Regions from separate parts of the Streptomyces sp. NPDC096310 genome, predicted to be linked through region 4. Evidence: riboswitches for the same ligand, from Rfam matches in the RefSeq annotation. Region 4 holds a riboswitch; each other region holds the start of a gene.
What was found. A riboswitch is a leader RNA that binds a small molecule or an ion and turns the genes downstream of it on or off. The one in region 4 is predicted to bind cyclic di-AMP.
Positions count from the first base shown of each region.

Region 1: linked by a shared signal. The riboswitch ahead of ACIQ7D_RS33415 (M23 family metallopeptidase) and the one ahead of ACIQ7D_RS15190 (transglycosylase family protein) in region 4 are both predicted to bind cyclic di-AMP.
Region 2: linked by a shared signal. The riboswitch ahead of ACIQ7D_RS02505 (peptidoglycan DD-metalloendopeptidase family protein) and the one ahead of ACIQ7D_RS15190 (transglycosylase family protein) in region 4 are both predicted to bind cyclic di-AMP.
Region 3: linked by a shared signal. The riboswitch ahead of ACIQ7D_RS21220 (transglycosylase SLT domain-containing protein) and the one ahead of ACIQ7D_RS15190 (transglycosylase family protein) in region 4 are both predicted to bind cyclic di-AMP.

Region 1 is NZ_JBIWFO010000029.1:47,028-54,194, reverse strand. It holds gene ACIQ7D_RS33430 (GNAT family N-acetyltransferase) at 1-1,365, opposite strand, end outside; gene ACIQ7D_RS33425 (HPr family phosphocarrier protein) at 1,495-1,776, shown strand; gene ACIQ7D_RS33420 (GntR family transcriptional regulator) at 1,928-2,629, opposite strand; gene ACIQ7D_RS33415 (M23 family metallopeptidase) at 2,827-3,621, opposite strand; cyclic di-AMP (ydaO/yuaA leader) riboswitch at 3,634-3,810, opposite strand; gene ACIQ7D_RS33410 (M16 family metallopeptidase) at 3,997-5,379, opposite strand; gene ACIQ7D_RS33405 (M16 family metallopeptidase) at 5,397-6,761, opposite strand; gene ACIQ7D_RS33400 (DNA topoisomerase (ATP-hydrolyzing) subunit A) at 6,988-7,167, shown strand, end outside.
Region 2 is NZ_JBIWFO010000001.1:637,275-644,441, reverse strand. It holds gene ACIQ7D_RS02525 (STM4013/SEN3800 family hydrolase) at 1-339, shown strand, start outside; gene ACIQ7D_RS02520 (STM4012 family radical SAM protein) at 336-1,703, shown strand; gene ACIQ7D_RS02515 (STM4011 family radical SAM protein) at 1,764-2,609, shown strand; gene ACIQ7D_RS02510 (SGNH/GDSL hydrolase family protein) at 2,652-3,476, opposite strand; gene ACIQ7D_RS02505 (peptidoglycan DD-metalloendopeptidase family protein) at 3,657-4,643, opposite strand; cyclic di-AMP (ydaO/yuaA leader) riboswitch at 4,648-4,814, opposite strand; gene ACIQ7D_RS02500 (tyrosine-protein phosphatase) at 5,253-6,065, shown strand; gene ACIQ7D_RS02495 (DUF6126 family protein) at 6,096-6,269, opposite strand; gene ACIQ7D_RS02490 (helix-turn-helix domain-containing protein) at 6,292-6,915, opposite strand; gene ACIQ7D_RS02485 (aspartate aminotransferase family protein) at 6,987-7,167, opposite strand, start outside.
Region 3 is NZ_JBIWFO010000011.1:4,238-11,404, forward strand. It holds gene ACIQ7D_RS21210 (gluconate:H+ symporter) at 1-2, shown strand, start outside; gene ACIQ7D_RS21215 (enolase C-terminal domain-like protein) at 61-1,389, shown strand; cyclic di-AMP (ydaO/yuaA leader) riboswitch at 1,833-1,997, shown strand; gene ACIQ7D_RS21220 (transglycosylase SLT domain-containing protein) at 2,002-2,787, shown strand; gene ACIQ7D_RS21225 (amino acid permease) at 2,884-4,284, opposite strand; gene ACIQ7D_RS21230 (hypothetical protein) at 4,490-4,900, opposite strand; gene ACIQ7D_RS21235 (trypsin-like serine peptidase) at 5,032-6,156, opposite strand; gene ACIQ7D_RS21240 (nitroreductase family deazaflavin-dependent oxidoreductase) at 6,346-6,885, opposite strand; gene ACIQ7D_RS21245 (PP2C family protein-serine/threonine phosphatase) at 7,142-7,167, shown strand, end outside.
Region 4 is NZ_JBIWFO010000006.1:64,855-72,021, reverse strand. It holds gene ACIQ7D_RS15215 (ATP-binding protein) at 1-127, shown strand, start outside; gene ACIQ7D_RS15210 (SurA N-terminal domain-containing protein) at 530-1,186, shown strand; gene ACIQ7D_RS15205 (nucleoside triphosphate pyrophosphohydrolase) at 1,254-2,291, shown strand; gene ACIQ7D_RS15200 (cytochrome P450) at 2,393-3,658, shown strand; gene ACIQ7D_RS15195 (transglycosylase family protein) at 3,803-4,657, shown strand; cyclic di-AMP (ydaO/yuaA leader) riboswitch at 5,174-5,346, shown strand; gene ACIQ7D_RS15190 (transglycosylase family protein) at 5,355-6,104, shown strand; gene eno (phosphopyruvate hydratase) at 6,308-7,167, shown strand, end outside.

The DNA.
Region 1 (7,167 bases), on a different contig from region 4:
GGCGCTGCCGCTGTGGCGGGCGCCCTTGACCACGACGACCGGCTTCACCGCGGCCGTGCGCCGGGCGAGCCGGGTGAACTTGCGCGGGTTGCCGATCGATTCGAGGTAGAGCAGCGCGACATCGGTGTCCGGGTCCTCGAACCAGTACTGGAGGATGTCGTTGCCCGAGACGTCCGCGCGATTGCCCGCCGAGACGAACGAGGACAGCCCCGCGCCGCGCCGGTGCAGCGCGGCGAGCAGGGCGATGCCGATCGCGCCGGACTGGGTGAACAGGCCGATCCGGCCGCGCGCGGGCGGCTTCGGTGCGAGGGAGGCGTTCAGCCGGGCTCCCTCGGCGGTGTTGATGATCCCGAAGGCGTTGGGGCCGATGATGCGCATGCCGTACGAGCGGGCCTGCCGCACCAGCGCGTGCTGGCGTTCGCGGCCCTCGGCCCCGCTCTCCGCGTACCCGGCGGAGAGGACCACCAGGCCCCGTACCCCGGAGCGGCCGCACTCCTCGACCGCTTCCGGCACCCGGTCGGCGGGGACGGCGAGGACCGCGAGGTCGACGGGTTCCCCGATCCGGGTGACGGAGCGTACGGCGGGGGCGCCGTCGAGCGTCGCGGTGGACTCGGGGAACGCTCTGTTCACCGCGTACAGGCGGCCGGTGAAGCCCGCGTCGCGCAGATTGCGCAGTACGGTGCGGCCGACGCCGCCGGGGGCGCGGCCGGTCCCGACGACGGCGACCGCGCCGGGGGCCAGCAGCCGCTGTACGGAGCGGGCCTCCGCGCGCTGTTCACGGCCGCGCTGGACGGCCAGGGACTCGGCGGTCGGTTCCAGGTCGAGGGTGAGCCGTACAGCGCCGTCCTCAAAGCTGCGCCGCTGGGTGTAGCCGGCGTCCCGGAACACCTTGATCATCTTGGCGTTGGCGGGCAGCACCTCGGCGGCGAACCGGCGGATGCCCCGCTCGCGGGCGACGGCGCCGATGTGCTCCAGCAGGGCGGAGGCGACGCCGCGGCCCTGGTGCGCGTCCTGCACGAGGAAGGCGACCTCGGCCTCGTCGGCGGGGGCGGAGGCGGGCCGTCCGTGCTCGTCGGTGCGGTCGTAGCGTACGGTCGCGATGAACTCACCGCCGACCGTCGCCGCGAGTCCCACCCGGTCCACGTAGTCGTGGTGCGTGAAGCGGTGGACGTCACGGTCGGAGAGGCGCGGATAGGGCGCGAAGAAGCGGTAGTACTTCGACTCGTCGGAGACCTGTTCGTAGAAGCTGACCAGGCGCTCCGCGTCCTCGGTGGTGATGGGCCTGATCCGGGCGGTACCGCCGTCGCGCAGCACCACGTCCGCCTCCCAGTGCCCTGGATACGCGTGGTCCCGCGGGTGCTCCATGGGGCAAGCGTACGGCGGGGGCGGGGCCCGTGACCGGCGATCGGGGGTGACGGGGAGCTGTTCGGCGCCCCATGAGAGTCTGGTCCGGACATCTGTTTTGAGACTTTTTGCGACTTGAAGGGCAACACCATGGCTGAGCGCCGCGTCAATGTCGGCTGGGCCGAGGGCCTGCACGCCCGTCCCGCCTCCATCTTCGTCCGCGCCGCCACGGCCGCCGGCGTTCCCGTGACGATCGCGAAGGCCGACGGCAACCCTGTCAACGCCGCGTCGATGCTCGCGGTGCTCGGTCTGGGTGCGCAGGGCGGCGAGGAGGTCGTGCTGGTCTCCGACGCCGAGGGCGCGGACGCCGCCCTGGACCGGCTGGCCAAGCTGGTCGCCGAAGGGCTCGACGAGCTGCCCGAGACGGTCTGATCGGACCGGACTCCCCGGAGACCGGCCCGGAGAGCATTTCCACGACGGAGCCGTGGTCCACCGAATTCGGTGGACCACGGCTCCGTCTTTTCGTGCGGGCAGCAAAAAATAGGCCGCGCCAATTTCTCTTTCTTTGTATACGGCTCGATTGTTAATGCTGTGCGCTCGCAGTGTTTACGCCGTGTTGCGAAGCCCTCACCTTTTCGCGGCCGTGGCCGGGGCCGCGTCCGGGGCGGCGCAGCCGGTGCACCGGCATCGTGCGCTCCGCGTGCAGGGTGGTGAGCGCCCGCGCGCGTTCGCCGTCGCCGCGCGCCACGGCGTCCACGATCGCGCCGTGCTCCGCCCAGGACTCCACCGGGTGGCTGGGCTGCTCGACCACGTACATCCAGGCGATCTTGTGCCGGAGCTGGGTGAGCAGCGAGGTGAGCGCGGGGCTTCCGGACGCCTGGGCCAGCGTCTCGTGGAACCAGGCGCCCAGCGCGCGCAGATCCTCGCCCTGGCCCCTGCGGGCCCGCTCCTGGCCCAGTCTGACCAGTCCGCGCAGGACCTTGAGGTGGGCCTCCGTACGGCGCTGGGCGGCGCGCGCCGCGCCCAGCGGCTCCAGCAGCAGCCGTACCTCCAGCAGGTCGGCGGCCTCCTGCTCGGTCGGCTCGGCGACACAGGCGCCGACATGGCGGCGCGTGGTCACGAAGCCCTCGGACTCCAGCGTGCGCAGGGCCTCGCGCACCGGGACGCGGGAGACGCCGTAGCGCCGTGCGAGCTGCTCCTCGGTGAGCCGGCCACCCCGCTCGAACTGCCCGGAGACGATGTCGTCGCGAATAGCTGTGCATACCGAGTGCGCCGGAATGCGCATGTCCGAACCTCCGCCTTAATCCGCGCGAAACGCAGCCGATTGACGCCTGTTCCGTGACTCTATTGCAATCAACGCGAATTTCCGATGGGTGCCCGGAATCCATGGATATCTTTTGGCCGTCGGCAGGGCGGCGCGAAGGCCCCGTCGGGGAGCCGGGGCCTTCGCGGGAAGCGGTGCGCGGGTGGGGCGGCGAGCGGTCAGACCGCCACGCCGTGCGTACGGAGATAGGCGACCGGGTCCATGTCGGAGCCGTAGTCGGCGCTCGTCCTGGCCTCGAAGTGGAGGTGCGGTCCCGTGACGTTGCCGGTGGCGCCCGAGAGGCCGATCCGCTGCCCCGGGGTGACGCTCTGGCCGACGGAGACGCTGATCGAGGAGAGGTGCCCGTACTGGGTGTAGGTGCCGTCCGTCATCCGGAGGACGATGTTGTTGCCGTACGAGCCGCCCCAGCCGGCCTCGACGACGGTGCCCGCGCCGACGGCCACGACCGAGGTGCCGGACGCGGCGCGGAAGTCGACGCCCGAGTGGCTGCCGGAGGACCAGAGGGAGCCGCCGGAGTGGTAGCCGGTGGTGACGTACGAGCCGGCGACGGGGAGCTGGAAGGTGTTCAGCCGCTTGCGCTCCTCGGCGCGCGCGGCGCGCTCCCGCTCCGCGCGCAGCTCCTGCGCGCGGGCCTCCGCCTTGCGCTCCGCCTCGGCCTTCGCGGCGGCCCGCGCCCTGGCCTCGGCCTTCAGCCGCTCGGCTTTCTCGGCGGCGTGGCGCTGGGCCTGTGCCTGGTCGTCGACCGCTCCGGCGACGGCGTCGCCGATGGCGATGACCTGGGTCAGTCCGGTGTGTGCGGCGGCCTCGGTGGAGCTGTCGGCGGCGAGCGCCGGGGAGGCGAGAGAGCCGATGACGCCGGTCGCGGTCAGCGTCGCGAACCCGGCGGCGCTCGCGCCCTTGCAGGTGACGCGGTTCGGGGCGCGGTGCTTCCCGGTGGCACGGGTGAACGCCATGGAGTGGCTGGTCCTTTCCTTCCCTCTCGCCTACCGGGTTAGCTGACGGGTTCGGAGCAGGAAGGTCTCCTACGGACCCCTCCGCGCGCGGTGTGCCCGCGAAGGCCGTCCGATTCACCCCAGGGACGGTGGGTCCCCGGCTCCCGGGCAGCCTGGTAGCGGCTGACGGGGACTCGGCGATGGCTGTTCGGTGCCACGGATGCGGCGCAACGGCGAACAGCCGGACCGACGCTAAGCGGCTCGTCTTTCAATAACCAAACAGACAAGGTTTTTTGTAGCGCACACCACAGGGCAGACGAGCACGCTCCCCACCAAAGGTGGACATAAAGCAGAACCCCGGCGACCGCGGTCGCCGGGGTTCCCTCGAAAGCCGGATCAGCCTGTGACAACCGTCACTTCGCCGATTCCGAGCGCTTCGACCGGCTCCTTGATCTGCGCCGCGTCCCCGACCAGGACGGTGACGAGCCGGTCCACGGGGAAGGCGTTGACGGCGGCCGCCGTCGCCTCGACCGTGCCCGTCTCGGCCAGCCGCGCGTAGAGCCGCGCCTGGAAGTCGTCCGGGAGGTGCTGCTCGACCTGGTCGGCCAGCGTGGCCGCGACGGAGGCGGCCGTCTCGTACTTCAGCGGCGCTACCCCCACCAGGTTCTGCACGGCCACATCGCGCTCGGCGTCCGTGAGCCCCTCGGCGGCGAGGGTGCGCAGCACCGTCCAGAGGTCGTCGAGCGCGGGGCCGGTGGACGCGGTGTCAACGGAGCCGCTGATGGCGAGCATCGCGGCGCCCGTCCCCCCGTCCGGGGAGGACGGCGCGGAGGAGCGCAGGACCTGGCCGAAGGCGCGTACGCCGTAGGTGTAGCCCTTCTCCTCGCGCAGGACGCGGTCGAGCCGGGAGGTGAGCGTGCCGCCCAGGCAGTACGTGCCCAGCACCTGCGCGGGCCAGACCCGGTCGTGCCGGTCGGCGCCGATCCGGCCGATCAGGAGCTGCGTCTGGACGGCGCCGGGGCGGTCCACGATGACCACCCGTCCTGTGTCGTCGGCGGTGATGGCCGGCACGGGCCGGGGCGCGGCCGTGTCGCCCGTCCAGGCGCCGAGGGTGTCCGCGAGGATCGCGTCCAGGTCGACGCCCGCGAGGTCGCCCACGACGACCGCGGTGGCCGTGGCGGGGCGTACGTGCGCCTCGTAGAAGGCGCGGACGCCCGCGGCGTCGATGCGCTCCACGGTCTCCTCGGTGCCCTGGCGCGGCCGTGACATGCGCAGGGAGGCCGGGAACAGCTCCTTGGAGAGCTGCTTGGCGGCGCGGCGGCCCGGGTTGGCGGTCTCGTGCGGGATCTCGTCGAGCCGGTTCCGTACGAGCCGTTCGACCTCGCTGTCCGCGAAGGCGGGGGCGCGCAGCGCCTCGGCGAGCAGGCCGAGCGCCTTGAGCAGCCGGGAGACGGGGACCTCCAGGGAGACCCGCAGGCCCGGGTGGTCCGCGTGCGCGTCGAGGGTGGCGCCGCAGCGCTCCAGCTCGGCGGCGAACTCCTCGGCGCTGTGCTTGTCGGTGCCCTCGGAGAGCGCCCTCGCCATGATCGTGGCGATACCGTCGAGCCCTTCGGGCTCGGCGTCCAGCGGGGCGTCGAGATTGATCTCGACGGCCACCACCTGCTGGCCGGGGCGGTCGCAGCGCAGCACCGTCAGGCCGTTGCCGAGCGTGGAGCGCTCGGGGGCGGGGAAGGCCCAGGGCCTGGCCTCGCCGGCGGTCGGCTGCGGATGGAACTCCATGGTCACGGCAGCGTCGGTCACTGGTCCGCCCCCTCGTGCTCGTCGGTCTCGTCCTGGTCGGCGGCGTCGGCGTCTTCGGGGGTGACCGGTTCGTAGACCAGCACCGCCCGGTTGTCGGGGCGCAGCCGCGCCGCGGCGACGGCCCTGACCTCGTCCGCGGTGATGTCCAGGACGCGGTCGACGGCGGTCAGCGCGAGCTGCGGGTCGCCGAACAGCACGGCGAACCGGCACAGTTCGTCGGCACGGCCGGCGACCGTGCCCAGCCGGTCCAGCCATTCGCGTTCGAGCTGGGCCTGGGCCCGCTCCATCTCCTCGGCGGTGGGGCCCTCTGCGGCGAACCTGGCCAGCTCCTCGTCGACGGCCGTCTCGATCCCGGGGACCTCGACCCCGCCGGACGTCTTCACGTCCAGCCAGCCGAGCGAGGGGGCGCCCGCCAGCCGCAGCAGCCCGAAGCCGGCGGCGACGGCGGTGCGGTCGCGCCGTACCAGCCGGTTGTGCAGACGGGAGGACTCGCCGCCGCCGAGGACGGTGAGCGCCAGGTCGGCGGCGTCGCACTCGCGGGTGCCGTCGTGCGGCAGCCGGTAGGCGGCCATCAGCGCGCGGGCCGGGACCTCCTCGTGGACCTCCTCACGGAGCTGCTCGCCGATGGTGTCGGGGAGGGTGCCGTCGCGCGGCGGCTGCTTGCCGTCGTGCGAGGGGATGGAGCCGAAGTACTTCTCGATCCAGGCGAGGGTGCGCTCGGGGTCGATGTCGCCGACGACGGAGAGCACCGCGTTGTTCGGCGCGTAGTTCGTACGGAAGAACGCGCGGGCGTCCTCCAGGGTGGCGGCGTCCAGGTCGGCCATGGAGCCGATCGGCGTGTGGTGGTACGGGTGGCCCTCGGGGTAGGAGAGCGCGGTCAGTCGTTCGAACGCCGTACCGTATGGCACATTGTCATACCGCTGGCGGCGCTCGTTCTTGACGACGTCCCGCTGGTTCTCCATGGACTCCTCGTCGAGCGCGGCGAGCAAGGAGCCCATCCGGTCGGCTTCCAGCCAGAGCGCCAGTTCGAGCTGGTGGGTGGGCATGGTCTCGAAATAGTTGGTGCGTTCGAAGCTGGTGGTGCCGTTGAGGGAGCCGCCGGCCCCCTGCACCAGCTCGAAGTGACCGTTCCCCGACACCTGCGCCGAGCCCTGGAACATCAGGTGCTCGAAAAGGTGGGCCAGGCCGGTACGGCCCTTGACTTCGTGGCGCGAGCCGACGTCGTACCAGAGGCAGACCGCGGCGACCGGGGTCAGGTGGTCCTCGGAGAGCACCACGCGGAGGCCGTTGGCCAGGCGGTGCTCAGTCGCTGTCAGGCCGCCGGAACCGGCCTGCGCTGTGGCCGTGTGACCCATGGGCATGTACGTCCCTTCGATCGCGATATGGAGAAGTCCTGCCACTGTATGCAAGCGTGCCGACACCTGGCGAAGTTCCCCTAACAGGTCCGGGATCTGGCACCCTTCCGACACGCGCCCCTTCCTGTCCCAACGACGGGTCGAGGTCGGCGTTGTCAGTGGCGCGGTCCACAATGGTCCGCGTCAGTTCCAGAAGTTGCCGTACAGAACTTGTGAAGGAGCCGCAGCCGCGATGGCCCGCCGCAGCACCAAGACCCCGCCGCCGGAGGACTTCGAGGAGAAGATCCTCGACATCGACGTGGTCGATGAAATGCAGGGCTCCTTCCTTGAGTACGCGTACTCGGTGATCTACTCCCGGGCCCTGCCCGACGCCCGGGACGGCCTGAAGCCGGTGCACCGCCGCATCGTGTAC
Region 2 (7,167 bases), on a different contig from region 4:
GCCGAGCGGGTCGTCGCCGGCCTCGACCGGGAGCGGCGGCTCTTCCTCTTCGTCAATGTGTCGGCGCTGCACCAGCCCAACTGGTTCCACCGGCCGGGCGCCACCGAGAAGGCGGGTGACACCCGGGCCACACACGCCGCCGCGCTCGAATATGTCGACCGGCACATCGGCCGGCTCTTCGCCGCCGCGAGCAGCCGCCGCCGGTGTTTCGCGATCGTCTGCTCCGACCACGGCACCGCCTACGGGGACGACGGCTGGAGCGGCCACCGGCTGGGCCACCCGTCCGTCTGGACGGTGCCGTACGCCCACTTCTTCCTTGAGTACGGGAGCACCCCATGACCACCGCGCCGTCACCCACGGCCCCGGCGACCACGCCGCGTCCGTACGAGAGTTACGTCTACGCCTATCCGCACAAGACGGCGTACCGCCCGCTCGACGACCGTCCGGCGCTGGCCGCCGAGTGGGCCACTGAGCGCAAGGACGCGCTCTCCCTCTATCTGCACATCCCGTTCTGCGAGGTCCGCTGTGGTTTCTGCAATCTCTTCACGCGGATCGGCGCGCCCGGGGAGCTGACGACGCGCTATCTGGACGCGCTGGACCGGCAGGCGACGGCGGTACGCGACGCGCTGGACGCCGGCGGGGGCGGGGAGGGGCCGGTGCGGTTCGCCGCCGCGGCCTTCGGCGGCGGTACGCCCACCTATCTGGACGCGGCTGAACTGGAGCGGCTCTGCGACCTGGCCGAGAAGCGGATGGGCGCCGATCTGCGCGCCGTCCCGCTCTCCGTCGAGACTTCCCCCGCGACCGCCACCGCCGACCGGCTGGCCGTTCTCGCCGAGCGGGGCGCGACCCGGCTGAGCATCGGGGTCCAAAGCTTCGTGGACGCGGAGGCGCGGGCCGCCGTGCGCCCGCAGCGCCGCGCGGAGGTCGAGGCCGCCCTCGGCCGGATCAGGGACGCCCGGATCCCCGTCCTCAACATCGATCTCATCTACGGCATCGACGGCCAGACCCCGGCGACCTGGCGCCGCTCGCTGGACGCGGCGCTCGCCTGGCTCCCCGAGGAGCTGTATCTCTACCCCCTGTACGTACGGCCGCTCACGGGCCTCGGCAAGCTCGGTGCTGGCAGCGACGCCCGGTGGGACCGCCAGCGGCTGGGTCTCTACCGGCAGGGCCGCGACCATCTCCTCGCCGAGGGGTACGAGCAGGTGTCCATGCGGATGTTCCGCCGCCGGGACGCGCCGCCCCAGGGCGCCGACGACTACGCGTGCCAGACCGACGGCATGATCGGCCTGGGCTGCGGGGCCCGCTCGTACACCTCCCGCCTGCACTACTCCTTCGACTACGCCGTCGACATGCGCGCGATACGGGCCATCATCGACGCCTACACGCGGACGGAGGACTTCTCCCGCGCCGAGGTGGGCCACCGGGTCGACGGGGACGAGGCGCGCCGCCGCCATCTGCTCCAGTCGCTGCTCCAGGCCCGGGGCATGGCGGTGGCGGAGTACCGCGCGCGCTTCGGCGCCGATCCGGCCGAGGACTTCGGGGCCGAGCTGGACCGGTTCGCCGGACTCGGCTGGCTGGACAGCGGTGCGGGCCCCGGGCTGCTGCGGCTCTCCCCCGAAGGTCTCGCGCACTCCGACGCGCTGGGCCCGGCGCTGTTCTCGCCCGCCGTGCGGGCCGCGATGGCCGCCTACGCCTCGAAATAGCCCGCCGAGGCGGCGGCCCGAGCCGCCGCCGAAGCGGACCGACGCCCCGAAGGGAGCCCCATGGACCTGACGATCCTCTACCGCGGACCGCTCGCCTCCTGCGACTACGACTGTCCGTACTGCCCGTTCGCCAAGCGGCGGGACGGCCCGGAGCTGCTGCGCGCCGACCGGGCGGCCCTGGAGCGGTTCACCGCGTGGGCGGCCGCCGCCACGGACGACCGGCTCTCCGTGCTGTTCACGCCGTGGGGCGAGGGGATGGTCCGCTCCTGGTACCGGCGGGCGCTCACCGAGCTGTCGCTGCTGCCGCACATCCGCCGGGTGGCCATCCAGACGAATCTCAGCTTCCGTACGAACGGGCTGGCGGACGCCGACCCCGCGAAGCTCGCCCTGTGGTGCACGTACCACCCGGGGCAGACGCCGTACGACCGCTTCCTGACCAGGACCCACGAGCTGGCGGAGCGCGGGATCCGGTTCAGTGTGGGGGTCGTCGGCCTCGACGCGCATCTGGAGCACGCGCGCCGGCTGCGCGCCGAGCTGCCCCCGCACGTCTATCTCTGGATCAACGCGGCCGAGGGGCACGCGTACACGGACGAGGAGGCGGCGCGGTGGACGGAGCTGGATCCGCTCTTCCCGTACAGCCGCCATCCGCACCGCTCGGCCGGGCTGCCGTGCCGGACGGGCGAGTCGGTGATCTCGGTGGACGGCGAGGGTACGGTACGGCGCTGCCACTTCGTCCGCGCCGAGCTGGGCCGTCTCTACGACGGCTCGTACCGGCGCGCGCTCGCGCCGCGGGCCTGTCCGCTGGCGGTGTGCGACTGCCATATCGGCTATGTCCATCTGGAGACGCTGCCGCTGTACGACGTCTTCGCCGGCGGGGTGCTGGAGCGGATCCCGGCGGGGGCGTGAGGTCACGCGGGGCCGCCCCCGCCGCCCGGGATCCGGGCCGTGTCAGTGCTTCAGGGGCAGCAGGTCCGGCCTCTTCGCCTCGATGTGGTCGCCGGAGGAGGCGCCGCGCAGCCTCCGTCCGATCCAGGGCACCAGGTACTCGCGGGCCCAGTGGATGTCGTCGCGCCGTACTTCGAGCGTGCCGCGCGGGGGCAGCGGCGGCCAGGGCTGGTCCGGGTCGGCGGGTACGTCGACGCCCAGCACCTGCCCGGCGCGCAGCGCGACCCGGGTGTGGCCCTCGGCCGACAGATGCAACCGGTCGCCGTCCCAGGCCCGCCGGTCCTGGACGGTCCTGAAGGACCAGAGGTCGAGGACGGGGCAGCCGTAGCGGTCGGCGATGGCCCGTGTGTGTTCGTTGAACGTGGCGATCTTGCCGCGCAGATGGCGCAGGACGGGCACGCGGCGGGTGTCGAAGCCGGTGGCCAGCATGACCGTGCCGACGGCGCCGGTGAGGTCGGCGACGGCCCGCTCGAAGCGCTCGGCGACATCGTCGGGGTCGGTGCCGGGGCGGATGATGTCGTTGCCGCCCGCGCAGAAGGTCACCAGGTCAGGGGCGAGCTTTTTGGCCCGGGGGATCTGCTCCGCGACGATCTGGTCGAGGAGCCGGCCGCGTACGGCGAGGTTGGCGTAGCGGAAGTCGCCGTGGACGGGGTCGGCCGTCGCACCGGAGACCGGAAACTGGTCGGCGAGCAGGACCGCGAGCCGGTCCGCCCAGCCGACGAACAGCCCGTCGGGTCCTGGATCTCCCACGCCCTCCGTGAAGCTGTCACCGATCGCCGCGTACGACCCGAATATCTTGTCTCTTCTTGCTCTCGAATCGTCTGCCACAGCAGGGTATTTTCCACCCGGTCATGTGACCTACGCGACCGTAGGCGGGGGTTGACGTGGGGTGAGAAAGACCATCGGTCAATTTTCTTTCAAGTGGGAATAGCGAAAAGCCGTGCGGCCCGGCACATTCGGTGCCGGGCCGCACGGGAAACGCGGGTGTCGCGGTGTTCGCCGGACGGGTCAGATGGAGACGCCGTTCTGCCGGAGGAAGGCCAGCGGGTCGATGTCCGAGCCGTACTCCGGTCCCGTGCGGATCTCGAAGTGCAGGTGCGGCCCGGTCACGTTTCCGGTGGCCCCGGAGAGTCCGATCTGCTGGCCCGTGGTGACGCTCTGGCCGGCCGAGACGGAGAGGGAGGAGAGGTGGGCGTACTGGGAGTACAGGCCGTTCTCGTGCCGGATGACGATCTGGTTGCCGTACGAGCCGCCGTTGCCCGCGGTCACGACGGTGCCCGCGCCGACCGCCTTCACGGTGGTGCCGGTGGAGGCCACGAAGTCCACACCGGTGTGGTAGCCGCTGGACCAGCTTCCGCCCGCGGCGCGGTACGCCGTACCGACCCCGACGCCGTCGACCGGCAGGGTGAAGCCGGACGCGCTGCTGCGCGCGGCCGGTTCCGCGGCGGGCGCCGCCTTCTTGGCCGGCGTGGAGGAGGACGTGCCGGACGAGGGCGCCTTCGACGACGTGGACGACTTCGGCTTCGACGACTCGGTCTTCGACGGCTTCGACGGCTTCGAGGCGGCGGGCGCCTCCGAGCGGGCGCTCGCGCCCTTGCCGCCGATGGTGAGCTTCAGGCCGGGGTGGATCAGCCCGGGGTCGGCGCCGACGGCCTGGCGGTTGTCCTCGTACAGGCGCTGCCAGCCGCCCTGTACGTTCTGCTCGTCGGCGATCTTGGAGAGGTAGTCACCGGCGACCACCGCGTACGTGTGGACGCTGGTGCCCTCGGAGCGGGTGACCTGCGTCGCGGCGCCTCCCTGCGGGGCGGCGGACAGGTTCTGCGCGGTGGTCGGCGCGGTCTGCGGAGCGGCGGCGGGTGCGGCCTGCTGCGCGGCGTGCGCGCCGGTGGCGCCGATGAGCGGCAGCGCGATGGCGGCGCCGCCCGTTCCTGCGGCGATGAATCCGCGCGAGAACGGATTGGTCCTCGGGCGGCGGTGCTTACCCTTCGCGGGCATGGCGAATTCCTCTCCGGCGCCTACGAGGTGAGCTGTCGGGTTCGGGCTGGAGCTGCCCGGCCGCGCGTGGTGCGCGACTTCACCCCGAGCCGTCCCTGGTGCCGGAGCACCGGAACGGCGTACTACCTGGTTCCCCCGCTCCTGCCACGCGTGAATGGGTGGATGGTGTCCCCGAGGCGGCGGCAGGATTCGGCGTTCCGCTCGGATTGAGGGTGAACGTAGGCGAGTGGGACGGCCGGAACAAGCCACCCTTTTCCATCGGCTGCGTACCTGTCCTGCCGGCGGAAGATCGCCCGTCACCCTGCGTGGAGTCCCCCCTCCAATTCCCTTTCGAGGGGGCCTTTCCCTTTCGCGCCGTCACCACGGAACGTCACGGATATGATCCTGCTCACGGGGCGCCACCCATCTCCCCCGCGACCGGGGCAGGTTATGCGGAATCAGTCAATACGGACAGCGGGCTGTTTGGGCGTTTTCTCCCCGTGTGCCCGCTCCGTACGCGGACGCTTGCCCGCCGTTCCGCCGAACCGACCGGCGCGCCAGGGGATGTCGTAGGGTCGGGGGCCGACTCCGCCGGCGATCGGCGCCGACGGCAGACCCGCAGGAGCAGCCGTGACGCAGCAGTCGCCGCAGGTCCCGTCCACCGAGCCCGAGCTGTCCGGAGTACGCAACTTCCGTGATGTCGGCGGCCTTCCGACCGTGGACGGACGGCGGGTGCGGTACGGCGCGCTCTACCGCAGCGGGCATCTCGCCCACGCCACCGTCGAGGACGCCGCCTTCCTCACCGGCCTGGGTCTGCACACGATCTTCGACTTCCGCAACTCGGCCGATCTGAGGCTGGACGGCGCGGACGTGGCGCTGGCGGGCGTACGTCATGTGAACATCCCGCTCTCCGACCCGGCCGACGGCGCCGAGTTCTGGCGGATGGTCCGGCACGGCGACCTCGACCAGCTCCGCGCGCTCCTCGGGGACGGCAGAGCCGCGGCCCGGATGATCCGCTCGTACGGCGCGATCGTCACGGAGCGCGCGGCGGAGCACAGCCGTCTGCTGCACGCACTCGCGGAGGACAGCCTCCCCGCACTGCTGCACTGTGCGGCGGGCAAGGACCGCGCCGGTATCTCGGTGGCCGTGGTGCTGCTCGCGGTCGGGGTGGAGCCGGAGGCGATCGAGGCGGACTACCTCACGTCGAACGACCCGCACCGCCGTTACCTCTTCCGCCGCGCCGTCAGCACGCCCGCCGCGGTGTCGGATGAGGCGTCGGCGCTGCTGAGCCCGCTCTTCGACGCCCGCGCCGGCTATCTCGCCGCCGCGTTCGAGGCCATCGGAAGGACCTGGGGCTCCACCGACCGCTATCTGTCCGACGGCCTCGGCCTCATGCCCGGGACCCGCGAACGGCTGCGCGGCCGCCTCCTGGACGAGGGCTGAGGCCGCCGGTGCTCCGTCGCGGCCGGGCCGTCACTGCCCCTGGGCCCCGAGGTGGAAGAGGAGATAGAGGAAGGCCGCGAAGATATGACCGGCGACCAGATAGGCGAAGAGCCGGATCACCAGCCCGCGCGGGAACTTCTTCTCCTCGTCCATCACATGTTCCGGCGCTCCCTCGTGAGGCACCGGCTGCTCTGTCTCCGACATGACGGGGGCCTCTCTCAGCGGGTCAGACACGGTGGGCCGGGTCGCCGAGGCACAGGTCGGCGGCCGGGCTCTGGAGCAGGGTGTGGACGAAGAGCAGCTCGGCCCCCTCGGGGCCGGCCGCCGCGATGCGGTGCGGGGTGAGCGAGTCGAAGTGCGCACTGTCCCCGGGGCCGAGCAGATGCAGGCTGCCGCCCAGGCTCAGCCGGAGCCGGCCGTCGAGGACGTACAGCCACTCCTCACCGGGGTGTACGCGGACCAGGTCGCCCTGCGCCCCGTACGGCACCCGGAGCCGCAGCGGCTGCATGGCGCGGCCGGGGCCGCCCGCCTGGTGGTACGTCCATCCGTCGGCCTCGACGGGTTCGGTACGGCCGGCCCGGACGATCGGCTCGCGCTCCGGGGGCGCCTCGCCGAGCAGTTCGGAGATGGTCGTCCCGTAGATCCGGGCCAGTCCCAGCAGCATGGGCAGGGAGGGCTGTCTGCGGCCCGTCTCCAGCCGGGAGAGATGGGCGGGGGAGAGCCCCGCCCGCCGGGCCGCGGCCTCCAGGGTGAGCCGGCGGCCGCGGCGCAGTTCGCGCAGGCGCGGCGCGACGTCGGGAAGCTGGTCGGGCAGCGCGTCGGCCGCCTCTCCGGCGGGGGGTGTGCTCATACGTCCATTGCGCCAGGAACTTTCCTCCGGGGCAAATTTCTTACCCGTGAGGCAAAAGAAGACACCCAGCCCTACCGGTTGGCGACGGCCTGTTTCACCAGTGTCCTCCCGAAGTCCCACATCAGTCCGCCCCCGCCGTGTGCGTCGTCCATCACGGCCGTGAAGGCGGCCACGAAACGGTCCACCTCGCCCTCCCCGATGATCAGGGGCGGAATCAGTTTGATCACTTCGAGATGGTCACCGGAGACCTGG
Region 3 (7,167 bases), on a different contig from region 4:
GACCCGGTCCCGCACTTCGCGTACCCCCGCGTCTCCCCGCACTCTGGAAGGACCCGCCCCATGAGCCAGCCCGTCGTCACCGGCTTCTCCGTGTACCCGGTGGCAGGCCGTGACTCCATGGCACTCAATCTCTCCGGCGCGCACGCCCCGTACTTCACCCGCAACGTCCTGGTCGTCCAGGACTCCGAGGGCCGGACCGGCGTGGGCGAGGTGCCGGGCGGTGAGCGCATCACCCGTACCCTGCGCGAGGCGCAACCCCTGGTCGTCGGGGCCTCGTTGGGCGACCACAAGCGGGTGCTGCGCGTCCTGGGGGAGCGGTTCGCCGGCCGGGACGCGGCGGGGCGCGGGGAGCAGACCTTCGACCTGCGCACCGCGGTGCACGCCGTGACGGCCGTCGAGTCCGCACTGCTCGACCTGTTGGGCCAGCACCTGGAGGTGCCGGTGGCCGCGCTGCTCGGGGAGGGCAAGCAGCGCGACGCGGTCCGTGTCCTCGGCTACCTCTTCTACGTCGGCGACCCCGGCAGGACCGATCTGGAGTACGTCAGGGAACCCGGCGCCGACGTGGAGTGGTACCGCCTCCGCCGCGAGGAGGCGCTGACCCCGGAGGCGATCGTCCGGCAGGCCGAGGCGACGTACGAGCGCTACGGCTTCCGGGACTTCAAGCTCAAGGGCGGTGTCCTGCCGGGAGCGGAGGAGGTCAAGGCCGTACGCGCGCTGAAGGAACGCTTCCCCGGGGCCCGGATCACCCTCGACCCCAACGGCGCCTGGTCGCTGCGGGAAGCGGTCGAACTGTGCCGGCCCCTGGCCGGCACGCTCGCGTACGCCGAGGACCCCTGCGGGGCCGAGGACGGGTTCTCGGGCCGGGAGATCCTGGCGGAGTTCCGCCGGGCCACCGGACTGCCCACCGCGACCAACATGGTGGCGACGGACTGGCGTCAGCTCACCCATGCGATGGCGCTCCAGTCGGTCTCCATCCCGCTCGCCGACCCGCACTTCTGGACCATGCGGGGATCGGTGCGGGTGGCCGAACTCTGCCAGGCGACGGGGCTGACGTGGGGCTGCCACTCCAACAACCACTTCGACATCTCGCTGGCCATGATGGCCCACTGCGGGGCCGCCGCCCCGGGGGAGTACAACGCCCTGGACACCCACTGGATCTGGCAGGAGGGCCTGGAGCGGCTGACCGTGACGCCCCCGCGGATCGCAGGCGGCGAGGTCGCCGTCGACGACACCCCGGGTCTCGGCGTCCAACTCGACATGGACCGGCTCCTTTCGGCCCATGAGCTGTATCGGGAGAAGAGCCTCTCCGGCCGGGACGACGCCGCGGCGATGCGCTTTCTCGTACCGGACTGGGAGTTCGACGGCAAGCGGCCCAGCCTGGTGCGGTGAAAAGGCGTCCGCTGATACGACAGGCCGTCAGAAGAATGAATCCGGCGGCGAATCCGGTGGCGTTCCCGGTCAATTCCCGCGGACTGTTCCCAGTTGTCGGGGCGTCGGGCGGGAGGGCGCGGGGCGGAGAGCCCCGCACCTGACCCATAAGGGCGTTTTGTCCACCATTTCTGTTAAGTGAATTTAGGTGGCATTGCGGGCTCTTGAAGCATTGAAAGGCTTTTGCCTGTCCGATTATTCCGTTACGTTCGTGACGTGCGTCACGTGGGCGTGGGCCGGCGGGCGGAGCGAGGCGGCCGCTTTCTCTCATGAGAGACGAAAGTTGAGTTCCCGGGACGGCTCCGAAAGGGCGATTGCCCCGAAAATTCGGAACTTGTGCCGTCCTGATATCTCGCTTACGTTCTCGTCCATCCGGATGGAACGCCAAATCCTGCCGCTGTCCGGAAACCCACACACCTATCCGTCAGAAGGCAGGAGCGGGGGACCCAGGTAAGTCGCCGGTCCGGATTTTCCGGAACGGCTCGGGGTGAAGCCGTACGCACCGCCGTACGGCCGGGCATCTCCAGCCCGAACCCGACAGCTCACCTCGCAGGCGACGGAGAGGAATTCGTCGTGCCCAGAAACGCCAAGCACCGCCGCCCCAGAACCGGCTCGATCGCCCGACGCCTCGTCGCGGTGGGCACCGGGGGCGCCGCCCTCGCGATTCCGCTGGTCTCCGCGGCCACCGCGCAGGCCGCGACCCCGGCGACGCAGCACGTCAGCGCCGCCAAGGCCGCGCAGGCCCCCGCCGCCGCGACGAAGGCCACCAGCTACGTCGTGGTCTACGGCGACTCGCTGTCCAAGATCGCGCACAAGCACTCCGTCAGCGGCGGCTGGCAGAAGCTCTACGCGGACAACCGGAGCGCCATCGGCGCCGACCCGTCGCACATCCACCCCGGCCTGAAGCTGGCCCTCAAGGGGAAGGCGGCGGCCACCGCCGCCAAGCCGGCCACCGCCGCCAAGCCGGCCACCGCCGCCAAGGCGAGCGCGAAGACCGCCACGACCGGCACCGTCACCCAGGCCGCGGTGAAGACGTACAGCGACAACCTGGACGGCTGGATCCGCGAGTCGCTGGACATCATGGCCCGCCACGGGATCCCCGGCAGCTACGAGGGCATCCACCGCAACATCATGCGGGAGTCCTCGGGCAACCCGAACGCCATCAACAACTGGGACATCAACGCCCAGAACGGCGTCCCGTCCAAGGGTCTGCTCCAGGTCATCGCCCCGACGTTCCAGGCGTACCACGTGCCCGGCACGTCGACGGACAGCTACGACCCGGTCGCCAACATCACGGCCGCGTGCAACTACGCCGCCGCCCGGTACGGCTCGATCGACAACGTGAACGGTCCCTACTGACCCGACCCGCGCCGCCCCACGGGCGACGAACGCACCGGGCCCCGGCCCCGCCGTCCAGCGACGGCGGGGCCGGGGCCCGTTCCATCGCCCCGCGCGTCACCCACGCCGCGCGCGCAGCTCCCGTACCCCCGCCACCACCAGCACCAGCGCCGTCGCGCCCAGGGACCACAGGAGCTGCGGGCGGGCCGTGTCGTCGGCGAGCATCAGGACGAACACCGTCCCCATCGCGGCGAGCGTCACCCAGGTCAGGCCGGGGAAGAGCCACATCCGCAGCACCAGGCGCTCCGGTGTCTCCCGCTCGATCCGCGGGCGCAGCCGGAGCTGTGACACCGCGATCATCGCCCAGACGAAGAGCAGCACCGCGCCGACCGCGTTGAGCATGTACAGGAAGACCGAGTCGGGCCACTTCAGATTGAGCAGGACGGAGACGAACCCGAACGCCACCGACGCCAGCACCGCCCGCCGGGGCACCCCCGCGCCGCCCACCTTCAGCAGGGCCTTCGGCGCCTCGCCCCGTTCGGCCAGCGAGAAGACCATCCGGGACGATCCGTAGAGGTTGGCGTTGAGCGCCGAGAGCAGCGCCACGAACACCACGATGTTCATGATCTGCCCGGCCGACGGGATGCCGATCGCGTCGAGGACGGTGACGTACGGGCTGAGCCCCGCCTTCTGCGCCGTCCAGGGCAGCACGGCCACGATGACCGCCATCGAGCCGACGTAGAAAAACAGGATCCGGACGACCGCGCTGCGCACCGCGCGGGCCACCGAGCGCACCGGGTCGTCGGACTCGGCCGCCGCGATCGTGACGACCTCCAGACCGCCGAAGGCGAAGATCACGGCGAGCACCCCGGACGTGACGCCCTGCCAGCCGTTCGGGAGGAAGCCGCCCTCTCCGGTCAGGTTGTCGAGACCGGCCGGGCTGGTGTCGGGCAGCACACCGAAGACCGCGAGCAGTCCGAGCACCAGGAACGCGACGATCGCGAAGACCTTCAGGGCAGCGAAGTAGAACTCGAACTCGCCGAAGTTCTTCACGGCGGCGAGGTTCGCGCCTGTGAAGACGACCATGAAGACCAGCACCCAGGCCCACTGCGGCACGGAGGGCAGCCAGCCGTTCGCGATCTGCGCCGCGCCTGTCGCCTCCACGGCGAGGACGACGACCAGCAGGAACCAGTAGAGCCAGCCGACGCTGAACCCCGCCCACCGGCCGAGCGCGCGCTCGGCGTGCACGGAGAACGAGCCCGACGCGGGCATCGCCGTCGACATCTCGCCCAGCATCCGCATCACGCACATGGCGAGCGCGCCCGCGATCAGATACGAGACGACGATGCCGGGCCCGGCCAGTGCGATCCCGGCGCCGGAGCCGACGAAGAGCCCGGCGCCGATGACACCGCCGAGCCCGAGCATGGTGAGGTGGCGCTGCTTGAGCCCGCCGGCCAGTGGTTCGCCGGAGTCCGAGGCAAGCCCGGGGGCGGGGTGGTGGGGGGTGCGGTCGTGCATGGGGTGGGTTCAGACTGCTTTCGGGGCTGGTGAGGACGGGGAGATGCGGCCCTGGCAGTCTCCCCGGACGGCCCCGGTCCAGGCAAAACGTTTCCTCCGGATGCGATGCCGGGCACCGTGCGACGTCTCGCGCCCGCCTCGGCCGCCACCGGATCCGGCGGCGGCCGAGGCGGGCGCGAGACGGGCACGGGCTACGCGGCGAGGGTTACGCGTCCAGCGGCGGCCGGTGGGTCGGGGAGCCGGCGATGCTGCCGCCGGTCCTGGTGACCGTGGGGTCGAACTCGGTGAGGGTGAGCTGGAACCCGACCGGACGGCGGGCGGCGACCGGCTCCAGATGCTTCTGAGCCGCCGCGAACAACTCGTCCGCTATCCGGCTCTTGACCTCCTCGGGGCGGCCGGGCGCGATCGTCAGCCTGATCTGCACATGGCCGTTCTCGGGCCCGGCCTCCGGACGGTCCCCGACCCGCGCGGCGGTCGCCGGCATGGCGAGGGTCCGGGTGCCCCAGCGGGGGAAGACGCCCAGCGCGCGGGCGGTCTCGTGCAGGGCGTCGAGGAGGGTGTCGACGTCCAGATCCTCGGCCAGGTTCGGGGTGTACTCGACGATGATGTGCGGCACCTTCGGATCTCGCTTTCGTCATCCGTACGGGAGACGCCGGAGCCCCGGCGACATCCGTTGAGTCTGCCCGTCGCCCGTACCGGCCGCGTACCGCCCCCTGTTGCCCCTTGGTGTCCCTCGGCCCTCACCGCTCAGGCGAACTTGTCGCTGACCGCCTCGTACACCGCCTTCGCCCCGGCGCCGAGGTGCGGTCCCGCCAGCCAGGTCTGTGCCGTCGGGCCGATCGACGTGTTGCTCACCAGCGCGGGCAGCCCCTTCGCGTCCTCGATGAACCAGCCGCCGCCGGAGGAGCCCCCCGTCATGGTGCAGCCGATCCGGTACAGCGGCGGCTGGTCGTCCCTGACCGAGAGCCGGCCCGGGCGGCCCCGGCAGGTGAACATCCGCTCGCCGTCGAAGGGCTCCGCCGCCGGATACCCCCAGACGCCCATCCCCGCGATCTTCGTCGCCGACGGCGCGTCGAACATGACCCGGGACGCGCCGCCGGCCGTCTCCTCCAGCGACGCGAAATCGCTCCCCGCCGGCTTCTTCACATGGAGCACGGCGAAGTCGAACGGCGAACCGCTGCCGCCCGACGGGGTCCCCTCGGAGATCCACTGCGGCGAGGTCTGCGCCCAGTCCGCCCACCAGATCCCGAACGGCGCGAGCCGGCTCTTGCGCACGCCCGCCAGGGCCGCGCCGTCCAGCCCCTCGTCGTTGTAGGACGGGACGAAGACGATGTTGCGGAACCAGCCGCCCTTCGCCCCCGCGTGCACACAGTGCCCGGCCGTCCACACCAGGTTCGAGGCACCGGGGTTCGCCGGGTCCGTCACCACCGTCGCGGAACAGACCGAAGGACCCTCGGGGGTGTCGAAGAAGAGCTTGCCGACCATCGGGGCGTTGTCGCGGTACGAGACGGGCGCCGGCTGCGCCGGGACGGGCTCCGGCTCCGGGTCGGAGACGCCCGCGTCCTCGAACTCCCCGTCCACCGGCCGGTCCGTGCTGGCGCCCTGGCGCATCCGGCCCGGGATCCACAGCCCCTCGATGACCGGGTTGAAGAAGGCGGCGGCCTCCCGCGCCCAGTCCGCCGCGTCCCAGTCGCGCCAGCCGCCCTCGCGCCAGCCCTCCGGTGCGTCGGAGCCGGCGGCCCCGGCGGGGCCGACCCCCACGGTGGACCCGGAACCCGCGCTCCCGGCGGGCGTGGAGCAGGCGGTGGCGCTGATCGCCAGTAAGGCGAACATGCAGGCCATGAGCATCGCCGGGCGGTGCCTGGAGCGCATGGATCGTTCCTCCGGTCCCTCAAGTGCGTCGAACGGTGTGCGCACGGGGCCCGGGAAGTACGGAGTCCGGCGACAACCTGTCTTGAGGAGGTAGTACGTGGTGGAGCCCGCCCCGGTTCAAGCCGGCGGCCCCGCCCCGGTTCGGGCCGGGGGTACCGCCCGGGTTCAGGCCGGAGGCTCCCGCGCGGTTCAGGCCGGAGGCTCCGGCGCCGGGGAGGACGCCGGGCGCGGGAACGACGGCCGGGACTCCTCCAGCCGTACGAAGGCGATCCGCTCGCCCGCCCCCCGGTATCCCCGGTCGCCGTCGGCCTCCGCGGCCAGACCCAGCGACGAGCAGAGCGTCCGCGCCGCGCGGGGGCGGGTCCGCGCGTACCGCTCCATGATCAGGCCGCACTCCTCCGGGGGGACGAAGTGGGCCGTGACGGCGTGGTAGCGGCGGCCGGTCTGGATGGTGACCTGGGGGGTGTGCCGCAGATTCCGGTACCAGTGCGCCGACGCGGCCGAGCCGGAGGCGACGGTCCAGCTCCGGGGCGCCGTGTCCTGCTCCACGACCTCGATCACGTCCTGCCGGGACAGTCCCGAGACCCGTCCGGTGTGGATGAGCAGCAGCATGCGCCGGCCGAACAGCGGTCCGAGGCCCGCGCGGTAGAGGAGGATCGGCAGCCCGGCCAGCTTCCGCCGCCATCTGGTGGGGGGACGCGCGCGCGGCGGTGGGTACGGCTGGTTCACAGCCCTGCACCTCCTGGCACCGGAGAGGCCGGATGACGGCGTCGATTCGATAACGACGGGACGTTCATGGAGCTTTCACGATGCTTTGACAACAGAACCTTTGCATAGTCTAAACATGGGCGAGGCGGGAGCGGACATGCTGCGGGAGGGCCGATCGGGAGGCCGGTCCGGCGCAGGGTCCGGCGCGCGTCCGGACCCCGGCACCGGCGCGGGCCCAGGAAGCGGCCGGCCCACCGGCCCGGGAAGGAAGCGCGGCATGCGGACGGACCCGCGAACCGGCCC
Region 4 (7,167 bases):
CCTGATCCTGGTGGACGCGCTCGCCGATGCGTGGGGTGTCGTGCCGGGGCCGCCGCCCTGCAAGACGGTGTGGGCCGAACTCCGTCCGGGTGACGGCTCCGGGGAGACTGTGCGGGGGAACCCGTGACCGGGATCCGTCCTGTGGGGAGTCGTGCCCGCTCGCTCTCGCCGGCCTGGCGGTGGCGGTGGCGGTGGTGGTGGTGTACGCCGAGATCCCGCGCGGGCGCGGACCGGGACACCGGCAGGGGACATGGGTGGGCGCGCACGGCGGTTACGCGGCGCGGCCCACGCCCGGCCCGGCCGGACGGGGCCGTTGTCGCCACCGCCGTCCCGCGGCGGTGGGAGGGTGAGCGGGTTCGCATCCTGGACTCGGTTCCCGAGGGCCGGAATCGGCGGTCCCGCGTCGGTACGTGCCCCGATCCGCTCGCGAATCGTTGGTCGAAGCAGTGGCCCACACCACGTCCACTGCCTACCATCGATCACTGCAAGGTCTTGTGCATCGCCGCACAATCTCCCCGGGAGGCCCCCTTTGCACCGCCGCCGTCGCACCGCGCTCTCCTTGTCCGTCGCCCTGCTCGCCGCGGCCCCGCTGCTCACCGCCTGCGGCGGTGACGCCCATCCCGGGGCGGCGGCGGTCGTCGACGGGCAGCGGATCGAGGTGTCCACGCTTCAGTCCGCGGTACGGGACGTACGGGACGCGCAGCGGGCCACACCGGAGTCCGCGCAGCTCATCAAGGACACCGCGCAGCTCAGCCAGGCCAAGCTGAACAGCATGATCTTCGACCGGGTGCTCCAGCGCGCCGCCGACGACGCCGGGGTCGGCGTCAGCCGCAAGGAGATCCAGGACACCCGCGCCCGGGCCGCCGCCCAGTCGGGCGGGGAGCAGCGGTTCGCCGCGATGCTGCTCCAGCAGGGCGCGCTCTCCTCCGGGCAGATCGACGCGGCGATCCGCCGCGAGGTGCTGCTGACCAAGGTCGCGGGGGCGTTCGGCGCGAACACCTCGACCCCGGAGGGACAGCAGACGGTCCTCGCCGAGCTGACGAAGACGTCGAAGGCGATGGGTATCGACGTCAACCCGCGGTACGGGAGCTGGAACGACCAGGAGGTGCGGCTCGGCGAGACGAAGACGCCGTGGATCACCCAGGTCACCCGCCAGGCCCCGGAGCAGCAGCCCTCGGACGCCTGACGTCGCGGCCCCGGGTCCTGATGGGCCCGTGCGCCGGGCGGGGTGCGGCCGGAGGTAGGTTCGAGAGGTGACAGACGAAGCTCCCGCAGCCCCCGGCCGTATCGTCCTGCTGACCGCCAGCCACCGGGTCGCGCCCGGCCTGTTGTCCTGGCCGGCCTGGCAGACGCTGCACGCGGCCGACCGTGTGGTGTGCGCCGACGCCGGCCATCCGCAGTTGCCGTATCTGCGCGAGGCCGGCGTCACCGTCGAGCACACCGCGCCGGGCGCGCGGGACCTGGTCGAGGCGTGCGCCGGCGGCCGTACCGTCGTGGTGATCCCCGCCGCCGGCGGGGACGGGACGGACGCGGCGCTGACGGACGGCCTCGCGCGGCTGGCCGGCTCGGGCCGGGTCCGGATGCCGGACCTGGAGCTGCTGCCCGGCTCGTACGACCTGCCGGGCGCCCGGCTCCTCGACCTCGTCCAGGTCATGGACCGGATCAGGAACGAGTGCCCCTGGTCGTCGGGCCAGACGCACAAGGGGCTCGCCAAGTACGCCATCGAGGAGGCGTACGAACTGGTCGAGGCGATCGAGGACGGCGACGCCGACGAGCTGCGCGAGGAGCTGGGGGACGTACTCCTCCAGGTCGTCTTCCACGCCCGGATCGCCCAGGAGGGCCCAGAAGGGGGGACGGGGGAGCCGGGGGAGGACGGCGAGGAGAGCGGGGCGTTCTCCATCGACGACGTCGCGGGCACGATCGTCGAGAAGCTGATCCATCGCCACCCCCATGTCTTCGGTGACGCGAACGCCGACACCCCAGAGGAGGTCAAGGCGCACTGGCTCCGGATGAAAGCGGTCGAGAAGCAGCGCGATTCGGTCACCGACGGCGTACCGCTCGGTCAGCCGGGGCTCGCCCTCGCCGCGAAGCTCGCGGGCCGCGCCCGGACCGCCGGTCTGGAGGTCGCGCTCCCGGAGGGCGAGTCCATCGGGTACGAGCTGCTGGCCCTGGCCGTACGGGCGGAGAGGGCGGGCGTCGACCCGGAGACGGCGCTGCGCGCGGCGGCTCGCGTATACAGGGACAGGATCCTGGCCGCTGAGCGCGCGCCCGGGGGCACGTCGGGCGCGTAAACGGGGTATGTAAGGGGGCCGTCGGTGCACCGGCGCGTCAGGAGTACGAGGCGTGCGCCCCTCGGCCCGGGGCCGTATGCGGCAGCGGTTACGGTCGGGGCGTGTCCGATGCGTCCGAGAATCCCGCTGCCAGCGCTGCTCCCGCCCTCTTCACCTGGGAGTTCGCCACCGACCCTTACCCCGCGTACGCCTGGCTGCGCGAACACGCCCCCGTGCACCGCACGGTGTTGCCCAGTGGGGTCGAGGCCTGGCTCGTGACCCGGTACGGGGACGCCCGGCAGGCCCTCGCCGACGCGCGGCTCTCCAAGAACCCCACGCACCACGCCGAGCCGGCGCACGCCCGGGGGAAGACGGGCATCCCCGGGGAGCGCAAGGCGGAGCTGATGACGCACCTCCTGAACATCGACCCGCCCGACCACACCCGGCTGCGCCGGCTGGTGTCCAAGGCGTTCACGCCCCGGCGCGTAGCCGAGTTCGCGCCGCGTGTGCAGGAGCTGACCGACCGTCTGATCGACGGCTTCGCCGAGCGGGGCAGTGCGGATCTGATCCACGATTTCGCGTTCCCGCTGCCCATCTACGCGATCTGTGATCTGCTCGGCGTGCCGCCCGAGGACCAGGACGACTTCAGGGACTGGGCGGGCATGATGATTCGCCATGCGGGCGGACCGCGCGGCGGGGTCGCCCGGTCGGTCAAGAAGATGCGCGGCTATCTGGCCGAACTCATCCACCGTAAAAGAGAGAATCCGGGCGACGATCTGATCTCCGGTCTGATCCGGGCGAGCGATCACGGTGAGCATTTGACCGAGAACGAGGCCGCGGCCATGGCCTTTATCATTCTGTTCGCCGGTTTTGAGACCACGGTGAATCTCATCGGTAATGGCATGTACACGCTTATGCGAAATCCGGCCGAACGTGAACGCCTGCAAAGTTCCCTGGCCGCCGGCGAGACCGGGCTGCTGGCGACCGGGGTCGAGGAGCTGCTCCGGTACGACGGGCCCGTGGAGATGGCGACCTGGCGGTACGCCGTCGAGCCGCTGACCCTGGGCGGGCAGCGGATCGCGGCGGGCGACCCCGTCCTGGTCGTGCTGGCCGCCGCCGACCGCGACCCGGAGCGCTTCCCCGACGCCGGCGTGCTCGACCTCGGGCGCCGTGACAATCAGCACCTCGGGTACGGGCACGGCATCCACTACTGCCTGGGCGCGCCGCTCGCCCGCGTGGAGGGGCGGACCGCGATCGCCACGCTGCTGACCCGCCTTCCCGATGTGCGGCTTGCGGAAGATCCTTCCGATTTGCGCTGGCGCGGCGGGCTCATCATGAGGGGATTGCGCACACTTCCGGTGCAGTTCGCGCCATTGTCCGGCCCGTAATTGCCTGACGGATCGTCAATACTGTGACTTTCGCGTGATCTCCGCTGCATCGACTTGTGACAAGCATTCGAGTACCGCTACGTTCACGACGACTCGGCAACACCATGCCGGAGTTGAATTGACAGTCACACGGAAGGCAACCGCATGTCCCGGAACGGCCGACACCGTCGACCTCGTCAGGCCCCTGCACTTCTCGTCGCCGCCGGGGTGGCCGGATCCGCGATCGCGATCCCGTTGCTCGGCGCGGGCGCCGCCAGCGCGGCGGACGGCTCCACCTGGGACCACGTGGCCGAGTGCGAGAGCGGCGGCACCTGGAGCGCCGACCTCGGCAACGGGTACTACGGCGGGCTCCAGATGTCCCAGGAGACCTGGGACGAGTTCGGGGGCGCGGACTACGCCGCGCGCCCCGACCTGGCCAGCCGCTCGCAGCAGATAGCCGTGGCGGAGAAGGTGTTCGCCGCCCAGGGGGCGCAGGCGTGGTCCAGTTGCGCCGGCGTCTCCGGGCTGACGAAGGCGGTCGGCGGCGCCGTCTCCGGCATCGTGGAAGGGGTGACGGGCGGGGGCGAGAGCGCCGACCCGTCCGGAGCCCCGTCGTCCGACCCGTCCGCGAGCACATCGCCGTCGACCGACGGCACGCCCGGCAAGGGCGCGGGCACGGGTACGGGGACGGCGCGGGACGGGGACGAGTCCCCGGACGCCACCAGCCCGAGCCCCGGGGCCACCGGCTCCGCGGCCGGCGAGGACGACGCCGACGGCAAGGGCGACGCGTCCAAGGGCAAGCACCGCGGCCAGGCGGCCGACGAGAGCGCGACGCCGGGCGGTACGGCCGAGGAGCGCGGCGCGGACAGCCGCGCGTCCCGCGGATCCGGCGGCGGGTCGCGCGACGCGGGCAAGCTGACGGAGGGCGTGGAGCGCGAGGTGGAGCGGGTCGTCACCACGGTCGGCGGCCACCTCTCCCTGGCGAGCGGCGGGCAGAAGGTCATCGGCGGCTGGGTCTGATCCGTCCACACCGATCCCGGGCCACCGATCCCGGGGCGGGCCGCTGCGACATCCGGAGCGGCCCGCCCCGGGATCGGCGTGTCCGGGCCCGGTGACCGGAGCCACCCGTTCCGGCATCGGCGCGCAGCCCTCGCGCGAGCGGAGCCGGTGGCTCCGGGGCGGGTGCGGGTGACTGCCGTTGAACGGTGCCCCGTTGACGCCCCCTCGGCTGTGTCCGTCCTGGCCAGCGCCTCCGATCTCCGGGCGGAACGCGGTCAGTTAGCGACCGTATGTCCACTTCTGCGCAAGTGAGACAAGGGTCTCTTTGCCGCAACTCGGGCTCTTCTCCCCGGCGGTTGGGCGAATGCGGTTCCCACCTGCGGAAACCTATTGTCCGTCGGAGGAGGTAAGGGCGTTTTTTCCGGGATGTGCTCCTTTGAACAACCGGCAGGGCTGTGATTACGGTCTGAACCGCTCGCACCGCGGGCCTCGTCGACCGTCACGCCGAATCCTGCCGTCGGTCGGGGGGAGTAATCGTCGCTTACAGCGCCGAAGGCAGGAGCGGGGGACCCATAGGTTTGCGCCGGGCCCGGACGCCGAGAGACGTCCGGAGGCCGGCTTGGGGTGAAGCCGCGTGTGCGAACACGCGGCCGGGCAACTCATTGGCCCGAACCCGACAGCTCACCTCGTAGGCGTCGGTGAGGAGATGTGTTCCATGCTGCTGCGTTCCAGCAAGGCCAAGCACCGTCGCCCGTCCAAGGCCGTCCGCTACGCGACGCTCGCCGGGATCACCGGTGCCGCCGTCGCGGCCCCCCTGCTCGGTGCCACCGCCGCCTCCGCCGCCTCCGCCTCCGAGTGGGACCAGGTCGCCCAGTGCGAGTCCGGCGGCAACTGGTCGATCAACACCGGCAACGGGTTCTACGGCGGCCTGCAGTTCACCCCCTCCACCTGGGCCGCGTACGGCGGCACCTCCTACGCCCAGCGCGCCGACCAGGCCTCCAAGTCGCAGCAGATAGCCGTCGCCGAGAAGGTCCTCGCGGGCCAGGGCAAGGGCGCCTGGCCGAACTGCGGCGTGAACCTCTCCGGCGCCTCGTACGGCGGCGGCTCGACCGGTTCCGGTTCCGACTCCGGTTCCTCCAGCTCCAGCAACTCGGGCAGCTCCAGCAACTCCGGTAGCTCCAGCAACTCCGGTAGCTCCGGCAACTCCGGTACGCAGAAGTCCGCCCCGAGCCAGCAGGCGCAGCAGTCGAGCCGTGACGACGCGCAGCCGGCCTCGCGCGGCCAGAGCCGTCCCACCACGATCAAGAAGGGTGACGGCGAGTACAAGGTCAAGTCCGGCGACACCCTCTCCAAGATCGCCACCGCCCACAAGGTCAAGGGCGGCTGGGAGAAGGTCTTCGACCTGAACAAGGACATCGTCCCCGACGCGGACGTCATCTACCCGGGTCAGCAGCTCCACCTGAGCTGACCCGTCCTCCCCGGCCCGGCGCGTCACCCCCGTACGCGCCGGGCCGGGGCCTTTCCGGGCACGGCGCCGGGCCTGAGGTCGCCCGGCCGGGCGCAGGGAGCGTCTTAGGGGGCGGGCACCGGCTGGCCGATGACCCGGAGCCGGTTAGGCTCATGTCGCAAGGCCAAGAGACCCTGCACCCACGCGTCACATCCCAGAAGGAGATGCTCGTGCCGTCCATCGACGTCGTCGTAGCCCGGGAAATCCTCGACTCCCGAGGCAACCCCACGGTCGAGGTCGAGGTCGGCCTCGACGACGGCAGCACGGGTCGTGCTGCCGTCCCCTCCGGTGCCTCCACCGGTGCGTTCGAGGCCGTCGAACTCCGCGACGGAGACGCCAACCGCTACCTGGGCAAGGGTGTCGAGAAGGCCGTCCTCGCCGTCATCGAGCAGATCGGCCCGGAGCTGGTCGGGTACGACGCCACCGAGCAGCGGCTGATCGACCAGGCGATGATCGACCTGGACGCGACCGAGAACAAGGGCTCGCTGGGCGCCAACGCCATCCTCGGTGTCTCGCTCGCCGTCGCGCACGCCGCCTCCGAGGCGTCCGACCTCCCGCTCTTCCGCTACCTGGGCGGCCCGAACGCGCACCTGCTGCCCGTTCCGATGATGAACATCCTGAACGGCGGCTCGCACGCCGATTCGAATGTCGACATCCAGGAATTCATGATCGCCCCGATCGGCGCGGAGTCCTTCTCCGAGGCGCTGCGCTGGGGTGCCGAGGTCTACCACACGCTCAAGAAGGTCCTGAAGCAGAAGGGCCTCTCCACCGGCCTGGGCGACGAGGGCGGCTTCGCGCCCAACCTGGAGTCCAACCGCGCCGCGCTCGACCTCATCCTCGAAGCCGTCAAGGAGGCCGGTTACGTCCCCGGCCGTGACATCGCGCTCGCGCTCGATGTCGCCGCGTCCGAGTTCTACAAGGACGGCTCGTACGAGTTCGAGGGCAAGTCGCGCTCGGCCGCCGAGATGACCGAGTACTACGAGGAGCTGGTCGCCGCCTACCCGCTCGTCTCCATCGAGGACCC